Regions from separate parts of the Citrobacter sedlakii genome, predicted to be linked through region 2. Evidence: predicted binding sites of a transcription regulator. Region 2 holds the regulator's gene; the other holds the start of a gene.
What was found. Region 2 encodes PurR, which represses purine synthesis genes. Its sites were predicted from a motif close to CANGCAAACGTTTGCNTG; they were not measured.
Positions count from the first base shown of each region.

Region 1 (7,785 bases), 1.7 Mb from region 2:
ACTGATGAACGATCTCGCACACTTCACGGATCGTCTCTTCATACACGCCGTGGGTGGAGGGGTAGGTCACCATGATGCAGGAGAGATTTTCGCCCGCCTGCTCTGCCTTCGCGCGCAGATCGGCAAGATCGATGTTACCGTTCTTGTCGCAAGCGACAACCACAACCTGCATCCCTGCCATTTGTGCAGAGGCCGGGTTAGTACCGTGGGCGGAGGCCGGGATCAGGCAAATATCACGATGCCCTTCGTTACGGCTTTCATGGTAATGACGAATCGCCAGCAGACCAGCATATTCCCCCTGCGCGCCGGAGTTTGGTTGCATGCAAACGGCGTCATAGCCGGTCAGTTTCACCAGCCAGTCGGCAAGCTGGCTGATCATCTGCTGGTAACCTTCCGCCTGCTCCGGTGGACAGAACGGATGCAGTTCAGCGAATTCCGGCCAGGTGATTGGGATCATCTCTGCCGCCGCGTTCAGCTTCATCGTGCAGGAGCCCAGCGGGATCATCGCCTGATTCAGCGCCAGATCTTTGCGCTCAAGCGAGTGCATGTAGCGCATCATTTCGGTTTCGCTGTGATAGCGGTTAAATACCGGATGACTCAGGATCGCGTCGTCACGCAGCATACTTTGCTGAACAGAGCGGCTGTCATGGGCGACGTCTTTGTCCAGTGCGTCTACGTTCAGACCGTGATCGTCGCCGAGCAGGACGGTAAAAAGTTGCTCTACGTGTTCACGGGTTGTGGTTTCATCCAGAGTAATGCCCACTGCGCTGATGATATCACTGCGCAGATTAAATTCTGCGGCTTCCGCACGCGCCAGCACCGCGGCTTTATCTGCCACTTCCACACACAGGGTATCGAAGTAGTGCGCATGACGCAGTTTCAGCCCTTTTTGCTGCAAACCTGCCGCCAGAATATCCGTCAGGCGGTGAATACGATTTGCGATACGTTTCAGGCCAACCGGACCGTGATATACCGCATACAGGCTGGCAATATTCGCCAGCAGCACCTGTGAGGTACAGATGTTGGAGTTGGCTTTTTCACGACGGATGTGCTGTTCGCGCGTCTGCATCGCCATGCGCAGCGCGGTGTTACCCGCCGCATCTTTCGATACGCCAATGATTCGGCCCGGCATGGAGCGTTTAAATTCATCTTTTGCCGCAAAGAAGGCTGCGTGTGGACCGCCGTAGCCCATCGGCACGCCAAAGCGCTGGGCGGAGCCGAACACAATGTCCGCGCCCTGTTTGCCCGGCGCCGTCAACAGCACCAGCGCCATAAAATCGGCCGCGACGCTGACAATCACCTTCCGCCCCTTCAGTTCGCTAATCAGCGCGCGGTAATCGTGCACTTCGCCGGTGGTGCCGACCTGCTGCAACAGCACGCCAAAGACGTCCTGATGATCCAGCACCTTTTCGGCGTCATCGACAATCACGTCAAAACCGAAGGTTTCCGCACGCGTCCGCACGACATCCAGCGTTTGCGGATGGACGTCAGCGGCGACGAAGAAACGGTTGGCGTTCTTCAGTTTGCTCACCCGCTTCGCCATCGCCATGGCTTCTGCTGCGGCAGTCGCTTCATCGAGCAGCGAGGCAGACGCCATATCCAGACCGGTCAAATCCAGCGTTACCTGCTGGAAGTTGAGCAGCGCTTCCAGACGGCCCTGAGACACTTCCGGCTGGTATGGCGTGTAAGCGGTGTACCAGCCCGGGTTTTCCAGCATATTGCGCAGGATCACCGGCGGTAACTGCACGGCGGTGTAACCCATACCAATGAAGGAGGTGAAGCGCTTGTTACGTCCGGCGATGGCTTTTAATTCAGCCAGCGCTGCATATTCTGTCGCCGCCTCGCCCACCTGCGGCGGTGTGGCAAGCTGAATATCTTTCGGCACAATCTGGCCGATCAGCGCATTTAACGACTCGGCGCCAACCGTATTCAGCATTTCTTGCTGCTGCGCGGCGTCCGGTCCGATATGGCGTTCAATGAAAGCGCCGCTGTTTTCAAGCTGGCTTAACGTCTGTGTCATGGGCGATGGTTCCTGAAACGTGCAGTGAATCGTGATTGTCTTTAACTCAATTGCCCGGTGGCGATACGCTTACCGGGCCTGGGCGTATAAAACGAATATGCAGAATCATTCGCGTTGCAGGAGGGCGGCGACGCAGAGGATCCCCAGGCGCTTAGGTGAGTCAGTGACCGGGGTAAGCCACGCCTGCAGCGTGAAGGATGCAGCGTAATTACTCGTCTTCTAACAATGCTTCGTACGCCGTGGCGTCCAGCAGCGAATCCAGTTCGCTCTCATCGCTGGCTTTGATCTTAAAGATCCAGCCCGCGGCATACGGCTCGCTGTTGACCAGCTCCGGAGAGTCGCTCAGCGCGTCGTTGACGGCCACAATCTCGCCGCTCACTGGCGCGTAGATGTCAGACGCCGCTTTCACGGACTCGGCCACCGCGCAGTCGTCGCCTGCGCTGACCGTCGCGCCCACTTCCGGCAGGTCAACAAACACCATATCGCCCAGCAACTCCTGAGCGTGTTCAGTGATGCCAACGGTGTAGGAGCCATCTGCTTCTTTACGCAGCCATTCGTGTTCTTTGCTGTATTTCAGTTCTGCGGGTACGTTGCTCATCAATCAATCTCCAGAAAAGGATGAATCACGCGACGGCTTTGCCGTTGCGCACAAAGACAGGTTTAGTCACTTTTACCGGCATTTCACGGTTACGGATCTGCACAATCGCCGTCTCGCCAATGCCTTCCGGCACACGCGCCAGCGCAATGCTGTAGCCCAGCGTCGGAGAGAACGTACCGCTGGTGATGATGCCTTCTTGTTGATTACCCTGGGCATCGGTAAAGCGGACCGGCAGCGCAGTGCGCAGCACGCCTTTTTCCGTCATTACCAGACCGACCAGCTGTTCGGCGCCTTTTTCACGCTGCATCTCCAGCGCTTCACGACCGATAAAGTCGCGCTCAGCCGGTTCCCAGGCGATCGTCCAGCCCATATTGGCCGCCAGCGGGGAGATCCCTTCGTCCATCTCCTGACCGTACAGGTTCATGCCCGCTTCCAGGCGCAACGTGTCGCGCGCGCCGAGGCCGCACGGTTTAACGCCAGCATCGACCAGCGCCCGCCAGAAATCGGCGGCCTTTTCATTCGGCATCGCAATTTCATAGCCCGCTTCGCCGGTGTAGCCGGTGGTTGCGATAAACAGATCGCCCGTCTGGACGCCGAAAAACGGTTTCATGCCTTCTACCGCCTGACGCTGTTCGTCGGTGAACAACGTGGCGGCTTTCGCCTGCGCGTTCGGCCCCTGAACGGCAATCAGCGACAGGTCATCACGAACGGTGATCTCAATGGCGTAAGGTTCGGCGTGTTGGGAGATCCAGGAGAGGTCTTTTTCGCGGGTGGCGGAGTTGACAACGAGGCGGAAGAAATCTTCGGTAAAGTAATACACAATCAGGTCATCGATGACGCCGCCCGACGCGTTAAGCATACCGGAATACAAGGCTTTCCCGGTTTTGGTGAGCTTTGCCACATCGTTCGCCAACAGATAGCGCAAAAACTCCCGGGTGCGGCTGCCGTGCAAATCGACGATGGTCATGTGCGACACATCGAACATGCCGGCATCGGTGCGGACCGCATGGTGCTCATCAAGCTGAGAACCATAATGCAGCGGCATCATCCAGCCATGAAAATCGACCATGCGCGCGCCACATAGCGTGTGTTGTTCGTACAAAGGAGTCTGTTGAGCCATCTTGTCCTCATTGAATAAGCGGGGCTGACAACCATTTCGCCGTGACAATATTCACCACGAAACCTGGCACCGGAGCCCTGTCCCGACCCCGACGCAAACGTTCTCTTTGACTCTGAACTTACCACCGAAACTGACGCTTAACCATAAGGCAAAATTAATCATCACATTAGCTTATGACCAAAAATCGCCAGCAGCACAGAAAAATAAAATACTGCTTAAACGCCCTTCTGTCTGTGTTTTATTTTTAAAATTGCGCACCCTCTACGCAGAATGAAACATTTAATGTGGAAAAATTATCAAAAATCACGCAGCGTAAAAACACTTTCATTAGAAAAAGTAATGCGAAAACGAGGGTGAAATTAGTTTATTTCAAATGAGCGAAGGTTCCCGGCGAAGACGCCGGGAGAGAGAAGTGTGACGGGTCTCAAACTCTGAGAATCGGGACGATTCTCAGCGTAGCCATTCGGGAAGATCGTTCAGGCCCATCGCCTGACGAATCAACTGCGGTTTTACGCCAGGAAGGGTATCGGCCAGCTTCAGACCGATATCCCGCAGCAGTTTCTTCGCCGGGTTCTCACCGGCAAACAGTTCGCGGAAACCCTGCATACCCGCCAGCATCAGCGCGGCGCTGTGCTTGCGGCTGCGCTCGTAGCGACGCAGATACAGATATTGACCGATATCTTTGCCCTGACGATGCAGGCGCTTGAGCTCCTCAATCAGTTCTGCGGCATCCATAAAACCAAGATTCACGCCCTGACCGGCCAGCGGGTGGATGGTATGGGCGGCATCGCCGACCAGCGCCAGCCGGTGCGCAGCAAACTGACGCGCATAGCGCCCGGTCAGCGGAAACGCCTGACGCTCGCTTTCCACACGGCACAGGCCGAGACAGTTATCAAACGCGATGGTCAGCGCCTGGTTAAACGCGGCCTCATCAGCCTGCTGCATCCGTTCCGCCTCTTCAAGCGAAAGCGACCAGACGATAGAACACAGGTGCGGATCGCTAAGCGGCAGGAATGCGAGAATCCCGTCGCCGTGAAACACCTGACGGGCCACTGCGCCGTGCGCTTCTTCAGTACGAATGGTGGCGACCAGCGCATGGTGACGATAGTCCCAGAAGGTTAGCGGAATGTCCGCTTTATTACGCAACCACGAATGCGCCCCGTCGGCGCCAATGACCAGACGCGCGGTGAGCATCGTTCCGTCCTTCAGGGTCAGGAAGGTTTCGTTTTCACCCCACGCCACCTGTTGTAACTCCGCTGGCGCCAGCAGCGTGATATCGGAAGACTGTCGGGCCTTTTGCCACAGCGCGTCGTGAATGACAGCATTCTCGACGATATGACCGAGATGGCTGTAACCCATACTTTTGTCATCGAACGTGATACGGCCAAAGCTGTCTTTATCCCAGACTTCCATTCCGTGATAACAGCTCACACGGTGAGAAACGATCTCTGACCATACGCCGAGACGGCTCAGCAGTTTTTCACTGGCGGCGTTGATGGCCGACACGCGAAGCGCTGGCGCCGCATCCGCTGCCAGAGGCTGCGGTTCACGCTGCTCAAGAACCGCGACGCGCAGTCCGCTGCCCTGTAAACCACAGGCGACAGCCAGGCCAACCATACCTCCACCAACAATTGCTACATCAACACTTTGCACTGTTTACTCCTGGTCAAAAAAACGTCGTTCGTCTGTTGCAGACCTGATAAAGCCCTCATTCAGGCATTTTAACGCGCATCGTGCCGGATGGCGGTTCACTTATCGCGCAACCCAGCCAAGCGTGCGCTTCACCAGAGCGTCACGGGCGGGTGGAAACAGCTCCATAGCCATTAACCCGACGTTGCGCCCAACCACCAGCGGTATCCAGCGATTGGCAAACAGATGCACCATGCCGTCGGTCACGCCGACCGTGGCGTTCCGGTCTTGCTGGCGGCGCTGCTGATAGGCGGAAAGCACATTGTAATCGCCGATATCCTGCCCCACAGACTGCGCCCGTGTCAGGGTTTCAGCAAGACTCATCACATCGCGCAGCCCGAGGTTAAACCCTTGTCCGGCGATTGGATGCAGCGTCTGCGCCGCATTGCCCACCAGTACGGTGCGATGGGTAAACGCTTTCGCCGCCGTAGTCAGCGCAAGCGGATAAGCATTACGTTTGCCCGCCAGCGTGATCCGGCCAAGCCGCCAGCCGAATGCTGTCTGCAGTTCGCGGCAAAAACGTTCGTCAGACCAGGCCAGAATCTCGTCGCGCTTTTCCAGCGGGTGACACCACACCAGCGAACAGCGGCCTTCAGACATGGGCAGCATCGCCAGCGGACCATGCGCGGTAAAGCGTTCAAAGGCGCGGCCGTCATGCGCAAGAGACGTGGCGACGTTCGCTATCACCGCCAGTTGCTCATACGGTTCCTGCTGCCAGTCAACGCCACACGCGCTTGCCAGCGCTGAACGCGTGCCGTCGGCGGCAACCAGCAGGCTACCGGTAACCGTCTGACCGTTTTCCAGCGTCACGCTCACCTGCTCCGCCGTGCGCGATACGCTGGCGACCCGATCCGGGCAGTGCAGCGTAACGCCAGACGCTTTGCGCAGCAGGGCAAAAAGCCGCAGCCCTACGTCGTGCAGTTCAACCACCTGCCCCAGCGCCGGGAGGCGATAGTCCTCAGCGTGAAGGGTAACAAATCCGGCATGACCGCGATCGCTGACGTGAACGCTCGTGATAGCGGTCGCGCAGTCGGCAATGGCCTGCCACACGCCTATTCGCGCCAGTTGCTGGCAGGTACCTGCTGCCAGCGCAATCGCCCGGGCGTCGAATCCGGGGTGGCCATCGGCCTCCGGCGCCGTCGCTTCAATCAGATGTACCGGCAGCGTCCCATGACTGAGTTGCGAAATAGCCAGCGCCAGCGTCGCGCCGACCATGCCGCCGCCCACGATAATCACGCTCATTGCTGACGCGCCGCCGCCATCAGCGCTTCAATCTCGTCCGCTTTTTTCACGACGCTGGCGGTGAGATTCTCGTTGCCGTTTTCGGTGATCAGGATGTCATCTTCAATACGAATGCCGATGCCACGGTATGCGTCAGGCACATCGGCATCCGGAGCGATATACAAACCCGGTTCAACGGTGATGACCATCCCCGGTTCCAGAATCCGCGAGCGATCCTGACCGTATTCGCCAACATCGTGCACATCCAGACCCAGCCAGTGACTCAGGCCATGCATGAAGAACGGGCGATGAGCGTTGTCGGCAATCAATTGCTCCACCTCGCCATGCAGGATGCCAAGCTTCACCAGTCCGGTGATCATAATGCGCACCACCTCGCCGGTGACCGCCTGAATGGACGTTCCCGGACGGAACAGGCGCAGGCTGGTTTCCAGCGACTCGAGCACGATGTCATAAATTTCACGCTGGGCCGGGGTGAATTTGCCATTCACCGGGAAAGTACGTGTGATGTCCCCCGCGTAGCCTTTGTATTCACATCCCGCATCGATCAGCACCAGATCGCCGTCGCGCATTTCGCTTTCGTTTTCGGTGTAATGCAAAATACAGCCGTTTTCACCGCTGCCAACAATGGTGTTGTAAGAAGGATAACGTGCGCCGTGGCGGTTAAATTCGTGATGGATTTCACCTTCAAGCTGGTATTCGAACATACCGGGACGGCACTTTTCCATCGCCCGGGTATGCGCCAGCGCGGTGATTTCGCCGGCGCGACGCATGACGGCGATCTCTTCTTCTGATTTAAACAGGCGCATTTCATGCACCATTGGACGCCAGTCGGTCAGGGTTGCCGGTGCTTTCAGATTCTGCCGCGACCCTTTGCGCAGTTTTTCCAGCGCAGAGAAGACGATCTCATCGGCATAAGCGTACGCGCCCTGCGCGTGATAAACCACGTCCAGCCCGTTAAGTAACTGGTACAGTTGCTGATTAATTTCGCTGAAGGCCAGCGCGCGATCGACACCCAGTTTTTCCGGTGCGGCATCCTGCCCCAGACGACGACCAAACCAGATTTCTGCGGTCAGATCGCGCACGCGATTGAACAGTACGCTGTGGTTATGGGTTTCG
Region 1 is NZ_CP071070.1:796,018-803,802, reverse strand. It holds gene gcvP (aminomethyl-transferring glycine dehydrogenase) at 1-2,020, opposite strand, end outside; gene gcvH (glycine cleavage system protein GcvH) at 2,229-2,618, opposite strand; gene gcvT (glycine cleavage system aminomethyltransferase GcvT) at 2,644-3,738, opposite strand; gene JY391_RS24030 (hypothetical protein) at 4,023-4,115, shown strand; gene ubiI (FAD-dependent 2-octaprenylphenol hydroxylase) at 4,189-5,391, opposite strand; gene ubiH (2-octaprenyl-6-methoxyphenyl hydroxylase) at 5,491-6,669, opposite strand; gene pepP (Xaa-Pro aminopeptidase) at 6,666-7,785, opposite strand, start outside.
Region 1: the regulator PurR is predicted to act here: its motif matches at 3,829-3,846, upstream of gcvT (glycine cleavage system aminomethyltransferase GcvT).

Region 2 (7,785 bases):
GCAAATCGCTGGAAGAGATTGTGCGGAGCTCTGAGGGGGGCGTGTTTAACAACGCCGCTCAGGTCTGGAACCACACCTTCTACTGGAATTGCCTGGCGCCGAATGCCGGTGGGGAACCCACGGGTGAACTGGCTGACGCTATCGCCGCCGCGTTTGGCAGCTTCGCCGACTTCAAGGCCCAGTTTACCGATGCCGCGATCAAGAACTTCGGCTCCGGCTGGACCTGGCTGGTTAAAGACAAAGACGGCAAGCTGGCTATCGTGTCCACGTCTAACGCGGGGACGCCGCTCACCACAGACGCCACGCCGTTAATGACCGTCGACGTATGGGAACACGCCTATTACATTGACTATCGTAACGCGCGTCCGGGTTATCTGGAAAACTTCTGGGCGCTGGTTAACTGGGCGTTTGTGGCGAAAAACTTTGCCGCATAACTGAAAAATGCCCGACAGCACATTCGTGCGTCGGGCATTAAAGAGTTTGCCGTTTTAGCTGGCGACGCACTCTGTCTGCGGCTGTTTTCTGGCGGAAATAAACACCAGCAGTAGCGCCAGCCCCGCCACGATCGCCCCCATAACCGGAACAAAAGCGTAGCCCAGACCGCCGGAAATGACCGCCCCGCCCGCGGCAGCGCCCAGCGCATTACCCAGGTTGAAAGCGCCAATATTCACTGACGAAGAAAGGCCCGGCGCCTCGTGCGCCACACGCATCACTCGCATTTGCAGTGGAGGCACCACCGCGAAGGTCGCCGCTCCCCAGACCACCATAGCGATCGCTGCCCCCAGCGCATTTTGTGCCAGAAAGGGGATCGCCAGCATAATCACCATCAGAAGCAACAGAAAACCTTTCAGGGTGCCATTCACCGAACGGTCAGCCAGTTTTCCGCCAAAATAATTACCGATGGAAAACCCAACGCCAATCAGCACCAGCATACCGGTGACAAACGCTGGCGAGGCATGCGTAATGCTGTGCAATACGGGCGCGATGTAGGTATACAGCGTAAACATCGCCCCAGCCCCCAGAACAGTGGTTAATAACGCCATCAACACCTGCGGACGCATCAGCACCGCCAGCTCCTTTTTTACCTCCGGACGCGTTCCAGCGCTGCCCTTCGGCAAGGAGAAGAACAGGCTCGCCATCGCGATAACGCCCAGCCCAGCGGTCGCCATAAACGACATTCGCCAGCCGATAGTTTCACCGAGCCAGGTGGCAGCCGGAACACCGCCGATGTTGGCGATTGTCAGTCCCATAAACATTGTTGCCACCGCGCTGGCCTGCTTATGCTTTGGCACCACGCTTGCCGCCACGACGGAGCCCAGCCCAAAAAAGGCGCCGTGGTTCAGACTGGTCAGAACGCGAGACAGCATCAGGGTGGTGTAATCAGGAGAGATAGCGGAAAGCACATTGCCCACGGTGAAAATGGCCATCAGAAAGATCAACGCATTGCGACGTCCGCGATGTGAAAGCAGTAGCGTCATTAATGGCGCGCCGACCATCACCCCAATGGCATAAGCGCTGATCAGCATTCCTGCGGCGGGAATCGTCACATCAACGCCGCGAGCGATGACCGGCAATAATCCCATGGGAGAAAATTCAGTGGTGCCGATCCCGAACGCGCCTATGGCCAACGCCAGTAAAGGGTAATTTATTTTCATACGGTAATGACTCCGCCTGTTCGCGCTTAAACGCGGTGGACAAGAAAAGCCAAAAGCATGACATCAATCACAAAAAAAGAGAAGTTAACAAATTTACAAAAGACTTTTGCATTTTTGATAACAATTGGCGAAGGGAATGTGAGGGAGCGACACTCCCTCAGCGGTAAATCAGTGCAGTGCTGCGGTTAAACCACCTGCCACGATCAGAGCCAGAACAATAAACGTGGTCACTAATGAAAATTTCAGATCGGTGCTCATCAACTTTTCTCCTTTTTATTCCCACACAAAAAGTGATATAGCGCATTTTTACACACTTGAAAGCAAAAATCTCCCACGATTTAGGGTGATATCTGTTTTTAACACTTCCCCTTTTCGTTAAGATCAGCCAAAATTCGACGCTTACTTGTTTAGCGTACCGGCCATTGACCCCTTCCTGACGTTCCGTGTCGTTTTCCCGGCGTGCCGCAACCCTGATGTTGCGATCAGGGTGTGTAAAGGCAAACGTTTACTTAGCGTATTTTACTGTTCAGGTTGGGTCTGGAGTGAGATGTAATGGCAACAATTAAAGATGTAGCGAAACGAGCAAACGTTTCCACTACAACCGTATCACACGTTATTAACAAAACGCGTTTTGTTGCAGAAGAAACGCGTAACGCGGTGTGGGCGGCAATCAAAGAATTGCACTATTCCCCCAGCGCCGTCGCCCGAAGCCTGAAGGTCAACCATACCAAGTCCATCGGCCTGTTGGCGACCAGCAGCGAAGCCGCCTACTTTGCCGAAATTATAGAAGCCGTTGAAAAAAACTGTTTCCAGAAGGGTTATACCCTCATCCTCGGCAACGCGTGGAATAACCTGGAAAAACAGCGCGCCTATCTGTCGATGATGGCGCAAAAACGCGTGGATGGCCTGTTGGTCATGTGTTCTGAATATCCGGAACCTCTGCTTTCTATGCTCGAAGAATACCGTCATATTCCCATGGTAGTGATGGACTGGGGCGAAGCCAAAGCCGATTTCACGGACACGGTGATCGATAACGCCTTTGAAGGCGGCTATATGGCAGGCCGATACCTGGTGGAGCGCGGACATCGTGAAATCGGCGTGATTCCCGGTCCGTTGGAGCGGAACACCGGCGCAGGCCGTCTGGCTGGCTTTATGAAAGCGATGGAAGAAGCGCTGATCAACGTGCCGGAAAACTGGATTGTGCAGGGCGATTTTGAGCCGGAGTCCGGCTACCGCGCAATGCAGCAAATCCTGTCGCAGTCACACCGTCCGACAGCGGTATTCTGCGGCGGCGACATCATGGCGATGGGCGCGCTCTGTGCTGCCGATGAAATGGGTCTGCGCGTCCCGCAGGATGTCTCGCTGATCGGTTATGACAACGTGCGAAACGCGCGCTTCTTTACGCCAGCGTTAACCACTATTCATCAGCCGAAGGATTCTCTGGGTGAAACGGCGTTTAATATGCTGTTAGACCGTATCGTCAATAAGCGCGAGGAGTCCCAGTCGATCGAAGTCCACCCGCGACTGATTGAACGTCGCTCTGTTGCGGACGGCCCGTTCCGCGACTACCGCCGTTAAGTCGCGCCTGCGGGAGTCTCATCAGGCTCCCGCAGCCACTCTCTGTTCAGTGTTTCACTGTCTCCCAGATACTCCAGCAGCCACGCCAGCGCCGGCGAGGTATCGTTTTGTTGCCAGGTAAGACAGCAGGCGGCATCCGGGAAAGGATTTTCCAGCTCCAGCGCAACCCACTGCCCCGTGTTAAGACGAGGTTTGGCAAAATGCGTCGGCACCATGCCAATACACAATCCAGCGCTGATACAGGTTGCGGAAGAGTCCCAGTCCGGCACGACCATACGGCGTTGATTATCCAGTAACCATGTGACGCGTTTGGGCAGGTTTCGGGAGGTATCCTCCAGCACCAGCGACGGCCAGTTTCGCAACGTGTCGTCGCTCAACGGCCCCATTATGCTCGCCAGCGGATGGGAACGCGCCACCACGCAACTCCAGCTCAACATTCCCATATCGCGAAAGGCATAGCGACCGCCCACCGGAATAGCGCGCGTCGCGCCAATGGCCAACTCCACCCGACCATCGGACAACGCGTCCCAGACGCCGTTGAAAACTTCCTGAAAAACCAGCAGCTCTACATCATCAAAATGACGGTAAAAGTCGACGACCATCTGGCGGGTCCGTTCCGGACGCACGATATTATCCACCGCAACAGGCAACTGCCCGCGCCAGCCATTGGCGATTTGCTGACACTGTTGCCGGGTGTCCTGCATTTTTTTGATAACAGAACGCCCTTCTTTTAAAAACCAGGCCCCGGCGGGCGTCAGCACCACGTCACGGTGGCGGCGTTCAAACAGTGGGACCGCCAACCACTCTTCCAGTTGCCGTACCGTGTAGCTGACCGCAGAAGGCACCCGGTGCAATTCCTGAGCCGCTGAACTGAAGCTGCCGTTACGCGCAACGGCGTCGACGACTTCCAGCGCATATTCTGACCACATAATCTGCCTGCAAAATTTTTGAATGCAATAACCAAATATTACCGTTTCACAAGGAGAAAGACACTCCCTACACTCTGCGCGAAGATTATTCATTAAAATAAGAGAACAACTATGCAAGCAGCGATGCAACCTGGAAAAGGGTTTTTAGTCTGGCTGGCGGGACTGAGCGTACTGGGCTTTCTGGCCACCGACATGTATCTCCCCGCTTTCGCCGCCATTCAATCCGACCTGCAAACGCCCGCGTCGGCGGTCAGCGCCAGCCTCAGCCTGTTTTTAGCGGGTTTTGCCGTCGCGCAACTGCTGTGGGGACCGCTTTCAGACCGCTATGGACGCAAACCGATCCTGCTGTCAGGTTTAGCCATTTTTGCCCTCGGCAGCCTGGGGATGCTGTGGGTAGAAAGCGCCGCCGCACTGCTGGTTTTACGCTTTGTGCAGGCGGTAGGCGTCTGCGCCGCAACGGTGATCTGGCAGGCGCTGGTTACGGACTATTATCCTTCGCAGAAGATTAACCGCATTTTTGCGACCATAATGCCGTTAGTGGGCCTTTCCCCTGCGCTGGCGCCCTTGCTAGGTAGTTGGATCCTGACCCATTTTTCCTGGCAGGCGATTTTCGCCACCCTGTTCGCGATTACCCTGGTGTTGATGCTGCCCGCTCTGCGCCTGAAACCGACTCAAAACGCCCGTAAGGATGGCCAGGATAAGCTGACGTTCGCGACGCTGCTGCGTACCCGGGCTTATCGTGGCAATGTGCTGATCTACGCGGCCTGCTCTGCCAGCTTCTTTGCCTGGCTCACCGGTTCGCCGTTTATCCTGAGCGAAATGGGCTATAGTCCGGCGGTCATTGGCCTGAGCTATGTGCCGCAGACCATCGCCTTTCTGGTTGGCGGTTATGGGTGTCGCGCAGCGCTGCAAAAATGGCAGGGGCAGCAGCTTCTTCCCTGGCTGCTGGTGCTCTACGCGCTAAGCGTTGTCGCCACCTGGGGCGTGGGTTTTCTGAATCACGTCTCGCTGACGGAAGTGCTGATCCCCTTCTGCGTCATGGCGATTGCGAACGGCGCGATCTACCCGATAGTCGTGGCCCAGGCGTTACGTCCGTTTCCCCAGGCGACGGGGCGCGCTGCGGCATTGCAGAATACGCTTCAGTTGGGATTATGCTTCCTGGCAAGTCTGGTGGTTTCGTGGTTAATCAGCACCCCACTTCTCACCACCACCAGCGTTATGCTGGCCACCGTTGTGCTGGCGGCATTGGGTTACAAAATGCAGGCGCAGGCGGGTATTGTGGAACGTCAGCAGGACAATCCGGAGATGGCCCACGGCGAATCCCATTGATAACGCTAATATATTTTATTCGTTAGGAAGCTAACAATTTTTGGTTGTATCATCGGTTTTTGAGGCCTATACTAAATTTCGGTTGTTAAAAATACGATAATAATTATGTGTTAACGGGAACCGGAGCGTTCCCGCTTCACCATGGATGGCCTTTTCGGCAAGGGTTTCTCCCTTCCTCTGTTCTACGTCGGATTATAGACTCGCGGAATATTTCCGTGAGATTTCTCACAAAGCCAAAAAGCGTCTACGCTGTTTTAAGGTTCTGATCACCGACCAGTGATGGAGAAGCTATGAGTTCATCGTGTATAGAAGAAGTTAACGTACCGGATGACGACTGGTACCGTATCACCAACGAATTATTAAGCCGCGCAGGCATAGCCATCAACGGTCCAGCCCCCGCTGATATCCGCGTCAATAACCCCCGTTTTTTTAAACGCGTATTACAGCAGGGCTCGCTCGGTTTGGGCGAAAGCTATATGGATGGCTGGTGGGAATGCGATCGCCTGGACATGTTTTTTAGCAAAGTCCTTCGCGCCGGACTGGAAAATCAACTCCCCCATCATTTCAAAGATACTCTCCGCATCGCTGGCGCTCGCCTGTTTAATTTACAAAGCAAAAAACGCGCCTGGATTGTCGGCAAAGAGCACTACGATCTGGGTAATGATCTGTTTAGTCGAATGCTCGATCCATATATGCAATATTCCTGCGGATACTGGAAAGAAGCCGGAACGCTTGAGGCGGCGCAACAAGCCAAACTCCAACTGATTTGTGAAAAGCTGCAATTACGTCCCGGCATGCGCGTGCTGGATATCGGCTGCGGTTGGGGCGGTCTGGCGCAATATATGGCGACCCACTTCGGCGTCAGCGTGGTCGGCGTGACGATTTCCGCTGAGCAGCAAAAAATGGCGCAGGCGCGCTGTACCGGACTCGATGTCACCATCCTGCTTGAGGACTATCGTGATTTACGCGATCAGTTTGACCGCATTGTCTCGGTTGGGATGTTTGAACACGTCGGCCCGAAAAATTACAACACCTATTTCGAGGTGGTGGATCGGAATTTAAAACCGGACGGCATTTTTCTGCTGCATACCATCGGTTCGAAAAAAACCGACAATAACGTCGACCCGTGGATCAATAAGTATATTTTCCCGAACGGTTGTCTGCCTTCGGTTCGCCAGATCGCGAACGCCAGTGAGTCGCGCTTTGTGATGGAAGACTGGCATAACTTTGGCGCGGACTATGACACAACCCTCATGGCATGGTATGAGCGATTCCTCGCGGCATGGCCTGATATTGCCGATAACTACAGCGAGCGCTTCAAACGGATGTTCAGCTATTATCTGAATGCCTGTGCGGGCGCGTTCCGCGCGCGGGATATTCAGCTGTGGCAGGTCGTGTTCTCACGCGGAGTAGAAAACGGTTTGCGGGTGGCCCGTTAAGTACCAAGCCCCTGTTCTGCTACAGGGGCTTAACGGGTTACGCTTCGCTTGTCGACCGGACTGTCGCCGCTTCCCGCGCCGCCAGTACCCGTTCTACCGTATCAACCACCGCCTGGGTTTGCGGGTCAATTTCGATATTCACCCGCGCGCCCAGCTTTTTCTTGCCAAGCGTTGTGCGCGCAATCGTTTCCGGAATCAGGTGAACGCAAAAGCGCGTCGCGGTCACTTCGCCTACCGTCAGACTGATCCCGTCAATGCCAATAAATCCTTTGTAGAGGATATATTTCATTAAGGTCGGATCCTGAACTTTAAACCAAATCTGGCGATTATTTTCTGAGGTCAAAATCTTAGAAACCTCTGCCGTGGTCATGATATGACCCGACATCAAATGACCGCCAATTTCATCGCTGAATTTCGCCGCACGTTCAACGTTTACCCGATCCCCCGCTTTCAGCTCGCCAAGATTGGTAATACGCAACGTCTCTTTCATCAGATCAAAACTGATGTGGCTGCCGTTAATGTCGGTCACGGTCAGACAACAGCCGTTATGCGCGACCGACGCGCCCGTCTCCAGCCCGTCCAGCATGTATTCAGGTAATTCCACGACATGGGTGCGAAAGTTTGGTTTTTCATCAACAGACACCACTCTGGCGGTGCCCTGCACAATACCCGTAAACATAACTGCAACTCCCAAATTCAGTTCAACCGTTTCTGCCTGCCACAATAGCAGTTGGAAAATCAGGTTGCCAGCGAAGCGCCCCCCGCGCCTGTTTTTTCACTGGAGAAATATCCATTCCTCGCTACAATAGACTGAAATTTCCCCGCATCTTCTTCTTGCTGCCCTTGCTGGCGGCT
Region 2 is NZ_CP071070.1:2,481,937-2,489,721, forward strand. It holds gene sodB (superoxide dismutase [Fe]) at 1-434, shown strand, start outside; gene JY391_RS11850 (MFS transporter) at 489-1,655, opposite strand; gene cydH (cytochrome bd-I oxidase subunit CydH) at 1,824-1,913, opposite strand; gene purR (HTH-type transcriptional repressor PurR) at 2,208-3,233, shown strand; gene punR (DNA-binding transcriptional activator PunR) at 3,230-4,162, opposite strand; gene punC (purine nucleoside transporter PunC) at 4,286-5,491, shown strand; gene cfa (cyclopropane fatty acyl phospholipid synthase) at 5,782-6,930, shown strand; gene JY391_RS11880 (riboflavin synthase subunit alpha) at 6,968-7,609, opposite strand.